Regions from separate parts of the Paenibacillus sp. FSL H7-0350 genome, predicted to be linked through region 1. Evidence: predicted binding sites of a transcription regulator. Region 1 holds the regulator's gene; the other holds the start of a gene.

Region 1 (3,409 bases):
GTGATACAGATTCTCCGCACACCGTCTTCCGCTGATATGGATGCCTCGGGGAGCATCTCCTCCATGGAAGCCATGATTCTGGGGATCGCGTTGTCGCTGGATGCCTTCGGAGCCGGCCTCGGTGCGGCACTGCTCGGATTCAGCCCGTGGTCCACCTCGCTGATGATCGCTGTATTCAGCGGAACCTTTTTGCTAATGGGAATGAAGACGGGACTTAGATTATCCGGCAGCTACTGGATGAAGCATGCGGCTGCGCTGCCCGCGATATTATTAATTGTAATGGGTATAATGAAGTTATTATGAGGTGAGTACATGATTATAGGCTTAACCGGAGGCATAGCTTCGGGAAAAAGCACCGTGTCTGCACTGTTTGTCCGCAAGGGAGCTGCACTGGTGGATGCCGATGTCATCGCCAGAGAGGTGATGCTCCCCGGACATCCGGTGCTGGCGGCAGCGGTGGAGGCTTTTGGAGACCGCATCCTGCTGCCTGACGGTTCGCTGGACCGGGCGGGCCTTGGTGAGATTGTCTTCCGTGACCCGGAGGCGCTCAAGACACTGAATAACCTGACCCATCCGGCAATCCGCAGGGAGATCAAGGACAGAATGTATGCGCTTGAGCAGGAGAATCCGCAGCGGCTGGTCATTGTCGACATTCCGCTGCTCTACGAATCAGAGCTGGATTCCTTGTTTGAGCAGATTATTGTGGTCTATGTTCCGAGAAGGGTGCAGTTAGCCCGCCTCATGGAGCGCAGCGGAATGAAGCTGGAACAGGCTGAGGACCGGCTGAGGTCGCAGATGGATATTGAACTGAAGCGCAGGAAAGCGGATTATGTGATCGACAATAGCGGTGATCCAGATTCTGCAGAGCTTCAGGTTGCCCGGCTGTGGGACAGGCTGGGCCTGATATGATGAAGTGGCTGCGCTCCAAAAGAGTCCTGCTGCTGCTGTTCATCGGCTTCACCGCGATCCTGTTTCTAGGCTCCAACTGGATGTCATGGTTTTATCCTATTCATTATAAAGCAGAGATCCGCCAGCACAGCCGGACGTATGAGATGGACCCGTTCCTGGTGGCATCCATTATCCGTGTGGAGACCAATTATAAGACCGGACGCGAATCTAAAAAAGGCGCGCTGGGACTCATGCAGCTGATGCCGGATACCGCCAAGTGGGCGCTCGAAAAGGCCAAGCTTCCTGAGGTATCGCTGGAACGGCTAAAGGAAGAGCCCTCCTCCAACATTGAATTGGGCACCTGGTATTTGTCTACGCTCTCTAAGCAGTTCGACGGCAACCGTATAGCGGTCATAGCTGCCTACAATGCCGGACCCGGCAAGGTGCAGAGCTGGCTGGATGAAGGGCAGTGGGACGGAACAGAAGCCTCTGTGAAGGACATTCCGTTCGGTGAGACCCGGCATTACGTGCAGCGTGTGATTTATTATTATGATCAATACACCGAGCTCTACAGTGAGTTCTAGGGTGCTTGTTACTTCTGCTGCTATTATGTAAAAAGAAGCATCAAACGGCCGGAGGCCGTTCGATACTTCTTAGGCAAGCTTATGTCGTGTTTAGCAGGTTATTTGTACTTATTTGTACTGACCTGCCAATTGCTGTTCAGCCAGGGTTACAAGACGTTTAGTGATGTAACCACCGATCGAACCGTTTTCGTAAGAAGTTTTATTGCCTTGGTATCCGTCTGGGGAGAGGGTAATACCTAGTTCCTGGGCAACTTCATATTTCAGTTGTTCCAAGGCACCGCGTGAGTTTGGAGCTACCAGGTTATTGGAGTTGTTATTTTGGCTCATTGCTGTTCACCTCCTATCGGTTGGTAACTGTATTATGTGCCGGACATGTCAGATTCATAACAACAAATAAACGGTGTTTTCTGGAAATTAAATAATGCCCGCATAGCCCTTGTGTATCAATGGACCGGGCCTATCCATTCTAATGATGAGGAAGTGAAGAAGCTTATGAAATGCCCTTACTGTGACCACACCAATACCAAAGTCCTGGACTCGCGCCCGGCCAATGAGAATAAGTCCATCCGCCGCAGGCGTGAATGCGAGCTATGCAGCCGCCGTTTCACCACCTTCGAGATGATTGAAGAGACCCCCCTGATTGTGATCAAAAAAGGCGGCAGCCGTGAAGAGTTCAGCCGTGACAAAATCCTCCGCGGCCTGATCCGTGCCTGCGAGAAGCGTCCGGTCCCTGTAGAGCGTCTAGAGGTCATCGTATCCGAGGTGGAGAAAAGCCTGCGCGGCATCGCCCTCGCCGAGATCGAGAGCCGCCAGATCGGCGAGCTGGTCATGGAGCAGCTCTACCCTGTCGACGAGGTAGCGTACGTCCGCTTCGCGTCCGTGTATCGCCAGTTCAAGGACATTAACATGTTCATGAAGGAACTGAAAGGACTGCTGTCCAAGAACACGGAGGAGCTGGACGGGCTGTAAGCGGTTTAGGGAGGGTAAGCCCTCATTGGGGGGGGCTGGCTCTGGGGTTTACGGGACAGCCGCACAATGTACAAGGTACTTATTGGTGAATAAACCGATGGGTGCCTTTTTGTTGAATTGCTTATGAACGTATAGGATTGAGGGGCTTTAATTTGAACAAAAAAAAGACCCTGGTCAGGGTCTTTAAAAATGTGATGGACTCTCAGGGGCTCGAACCCTGGACAAATAGATTAAGAGTCTACTGCTCTACCAACTGAGCTAAGAGTCCATGGAATGGTGGAGAATAGGGGATTCGAACCCCTGACCTCTTCGCTGCCAGCGAAGCGTTCTCCCACTGAACTAATTCCCCATTCGTTTTTCTCACAAGAAATAATATATCATAAATATAATTCTCAGTCAACATTATTTACAAAAAGAATAATAAGGATTAAAATATGGTAGTACATATGACTGATGGGAGGGCTTTCGGTATAGGGGATAAGAGACGGGTCGCAGCATTTTATAGAGTATCAACAAAGGGGCAGCTTGAAGGAAATGATATTCCTATGCAACGTAGGGCTTGTCAAGAGTTTATTAATAGTAAGGGTTGGGTGTTGGTAAAAGAGTATACGGAGAAAGGCGTTTCTGGATATAAGACAGCGAATGAGGACAGAGATGAAATTCAACGTGCTAGATATGATGCGGAAAATAGTCACTTTGATGTATTGCTTTGTTTCATGTTCGACAGATTAGGAAGAAGGACATATGAAACCCCTCTGTTATTAAAATGGTTCAACTCAATGGGAATTGAAGTCTGGTCAGTAAAAGAAGGTCAACAAGAATTTACAGACGAGGGGCATGACATTACAAACTTTCTTAGATTCTGGCAATCGAATAACGAATCTCAAAAAACTTCGATGCGCGTTGATGAAAAACATACACAAATGGCCGAAGATGGTGTATTTAGAGGTGGCACTGCACCATTCGGA
Region 2 (3,409 bases), 3.2 Mb from region 1:
ACCGCCTAATTCAAACTCTGCCGATATCTCGTACAGGCCCAGTCCTTGCGGAGACGCCGAAGGAGACACCGACGGCGTAACCACAGCCGCTCCCGAGCCAGGCTTAAAGACCGCCGCCAGACTCCCTGCCGGATCAAGCCCGGCCCCTGGGCCAAACGGCCAGACCAGCGCTCCAAGCAGCAGGATGGCTGCCAGTCCGCCGAAGGCGGCCATACGGCTGAAGCGGCGGCGGCCGCTTGTACGATTAGAGGATTCATGGGCAGCCTCTTCAATCCGCGCCATAAGCTGTGGCGTGAATCCCGGTTCTGCAAGCGGACTCCGTCCGGCTTGCTTATACCAGTCCTTCTCCCCGCTCATCACCTTCACTTGCTCATGCTCTTGTCTTGTCTTCACAGGTCTTCCTCCTTCATCGCTGCTCTCACTTTCATTCTGGCCCGTCCGAGCCTGGATTTGACCGTCCCCTGCGCGATCCCAAGCAGCGAGGACAATTCAGCGACCGACAGATCCTGCTGAATGTCCAGCACCAGCACCTCCCGGTATTTGTCCGGCAGCTCCATGATGATCTCCCAGATGCGGTTCGCGTACTGATTGCCGATAGCCTCTTGCTCTGCGGACAGAGTGCTTCCCTTATCCTGATGGTTGCCCAGCGGAGTGAACCTCCGCCAGAAGCTGCTCTTCCGTAAGCTGAACGCGGTGTTGCGGGTGATGGTGAGCAGCCAGGTTTTCAGAGTGGACTGCCCCCGGTACTTACTCATGCTCTTGTAGGCCTTAAGGAATACCTCCTGGCTGATATCGTTCGCCTGCTCCCGGCTGCGGGTTAAGAAAAAAGCATAATTCCATACATCCGTTCCGTAAGTCTCCATCATCTCGCGCAGCGATAGCGATGAGGCACAGGTCATGCTATACGTTAGTTCTTTACTCTGCATGTTCTCTCCCCTCTCCCCTAATAAGACTCATGCGGCCCGAAACGGTTCCCTATTTATGTATAAGTTTAATTTAAACGCTACCAAAATTCGCAGACCATTCCCCCTCTCCAAATGCCCCATTCGGACCATTCCACAGCGCAGCAAAATGCTTAAAAAAAATACTAATTAATTATAAGAGAATAGAATGCAGGCGGGGCGTGGGATTGGCGGTTTTCACCTGCAGTTCGGGAGGCTGGAGAGGGCTGTTCATCTCTTGACTTTTCAATATATGGTAGTAAAATGATTAAACGTTACTAAATATAGTGTATATAAGTGCTAAGCCCATAAATCTAGTAAAACCGCTATTGTTCATTTGTCAAGTAGAATGGGCTACATGTTATAGGAGGTTAGGAGCCATGTTGATTGCTTACGATTCCAAGACCGGCAACGTTAGAAGATTCATTAATAAACTGAAGCTGCCGGCGGTTCAAATCGAAGAGCATATGACGATCGACGAGCCTTACGTGCTTGTTACATACACCACCGGATTTGGACAGATTCCAGAGAAGGTGGCTACGTTCCTTGAGCAGAACCATTCCAGACTCAAGGGTATTGCCGCGAGCGGCAACAAAAACTGGGGTGAGTTATACGCGCACAGCGCAGATCTGATTGCAAAGCGTTACAATGTACCGGTGGTCGGCAAGTTTGAATTGTCGGGAACCTTCGGGGATGTACAGCGCATAAAACAGGAGGTGGACCGGGTTGCGGCATATTGAATTAAATAACATGTTGATGAAGAGAGACGAAAGCGGCTTTTTCCAATTGGATAAGGACCAGGAGGCGGTAGCCGAGTTCATGCGGGATGTGGATCAGCGCAGCCTGACATTCACGGATACGAAAGCTAAGATTGATTATATGATTGCCAATGACTACTACGAGGACCTGTACGACCGCTACTCCGCTGCTGAGATGGAGGATGTCTACCGGATCGCCCATGAATATAATTTCCGCTTCCCTTCCTATATGGCGGCTTCCAAGTTCTATACCGATTATGCCGTCAAAAGCAATGACCGTAAGCAGTACCTGGAGCATTATCCGGACCGCGTAGCGGTAGTGGCTCTGCATCTGGGACGGGGCAACGTGGAGACCGCCCGCACACTGGCCCGCTCGATGATGGAACAGCGCCTGCAGCCGGCGACACCAACCTTCCTCAATGCCGGTAAAAGCCGCCGCGGCGAGATGGTCTCCTGCTTCCTGCTGGAGATGGACGACTCGCTCAATTCGATCAATTATGTGCTGAATACCTGTATGCAGTTGTCCAAAATCGGGGGCGGCGTTGCCGTCAATCTGTCCAAGCTGCGCTCGCGCGGCGAGACGATTAAAGGTGTCGAGGATGCTGCCAAAGGCATCATGCCTGTCCTGAAGCTCATGGAAGACGGCTTCTCCTATGCAGACCAGATGGGCCAGCGTAAGGGTTCGGGTGCGGCTTATTATAATATTTTTGGCTGGGATGTACTGGAGTTCCTGGACAGCAAGAAGATTAACGCCGACGAACGGACACGCCTGAAGACGTTGTCTATCGGTCTGATCGTGCCTAACCGCTTCTACAAGCTCGCACAGGATAATCAGCCGCTGCATGTGTTCGCTCCTTACACAGTCTATCAGGCGTATGGTACGCACCTGGATGACATGGATCTGGACGTAATGTATGACACCCTGCTCGCTGACCCGCGTGTGAAGAAGAGAATCGCCATGAGCGCACGCGATATGCTGACCAAGATCGCCATGATCCAGCTTGAATCCGGCTATCCATATATTATGAACAAGAGCAATGCTAACGCTGCTCACGCTTTGCGAAATGTGGGTCAGATCAAGATGTCCAACCTGTGCACCGAGATTTTCCAATTGCAGGAGACTTCAGAGATTAACGACTACGGACAGCAGGACGAGATCCGCCGCGATATCAGCTGCAACCTGGCTTCCCTCAACATCGTGAACGTGATGGAGCACGGCAAGATCCGTGAATCCGTACATGAAGGTATGCTCGCACTGACGGCTGTCAGCGATATGACAACTGTCTCCAATGCTCCGGGCGTGGCTAAAGCGAACAAGGAAATGCACTCCGTGGGTCTGGGCGTGATGAACCTGCATGGTTATTTTGCGAAGAACAAGGTGGCTTATGAGAGTGAGCAGGCCCGTGATTTCGCACGTACCTTCTTCATGACGATGAACTACCACTCGATTGAGAAAAGCATGGAGATTGCCGCCGAGACAGGCGAAACGTTCTATGGATTCGAGAAGTCCGACTACGCCAGCGGCGTGTATTTCGACCGTTATCTGACTACTGACTACCGTCCGGTTACGGCAAAAGCGCAGGAGCTGTTCGAGGGTATCTACATTCCTACCCCAGAGGATTGGAAAGAGCTGCGGGACAAGGTGATGAAGCACGGCCTGTACCATGCCTACCGTCTGGCGATTGCGCCGACTGCGAGCATCTCGTACAT

Evidence for each region. The regulator NrdR, encoded in region 1, represses ribonucleotide reductase genes. The targets are predictions, from matches to a motif close to AACACNATATATNGTGTT.
Region 2: a site for NrdR is predicted at 1,216-1,233, ahead of nrdI (class Ib ribonucleoside-diphosphate reductase assembly flavoprotein NrdI). Genes of this name have one in related genera too.

The regions. Positions count from the first base shown of each region.
Region 1 is NZ_CP151972.1:6,953,118-6,956,526, forward strand. It holds gene ytaF (sporulation membrane protein YtaF) at 1-303, shown strand, start outside; gene coaE (dephospho-CoA kinase) at 313-909, shown strand; gene NYE24_RS31180 (lytic transglycosylase domain-containing protein) at 909-1,472, shown strand; gene NYE24_RS31185 (alpha/beta-type small acid-soluble spore protein) at 1,581-1,799, opposite strand; gene nrdR (transcriptional regulator NrdR) at 1,965-2,441, shown strand; tRNA gene NYE24_RS31195 (tRNA-Lys) at 2,637-2,709, opposite strand; tRNA gene NYE24_RS31200 (tRNA-Ala) at 2,716-2,790, opposite strand; gene NYE24_RS31205 (recombinase family protein) at 2,888-3,409, shown strand, end outside.
Region 2 is NZ_CP151972.1:2,603,726-2,607,134, forward strand. It holds gene NYE24_RS11960 (hypothetical protein) at 1-393, opposite strand, end outside; gene NYE24_RS11965 (sigma-70 family RNA polymerase sigma factor) at 390-926, opposite strand; gene nrdI (class Ib ribonucleoside-diphosphate reductase assembly flavoprotein NrdI) at 1,322-1,681, shown strand; gene nrdE (class 1b ribonucleoside-diphosphate reductase subunit alpha) at 1,668-3,409, shown strand, end outside.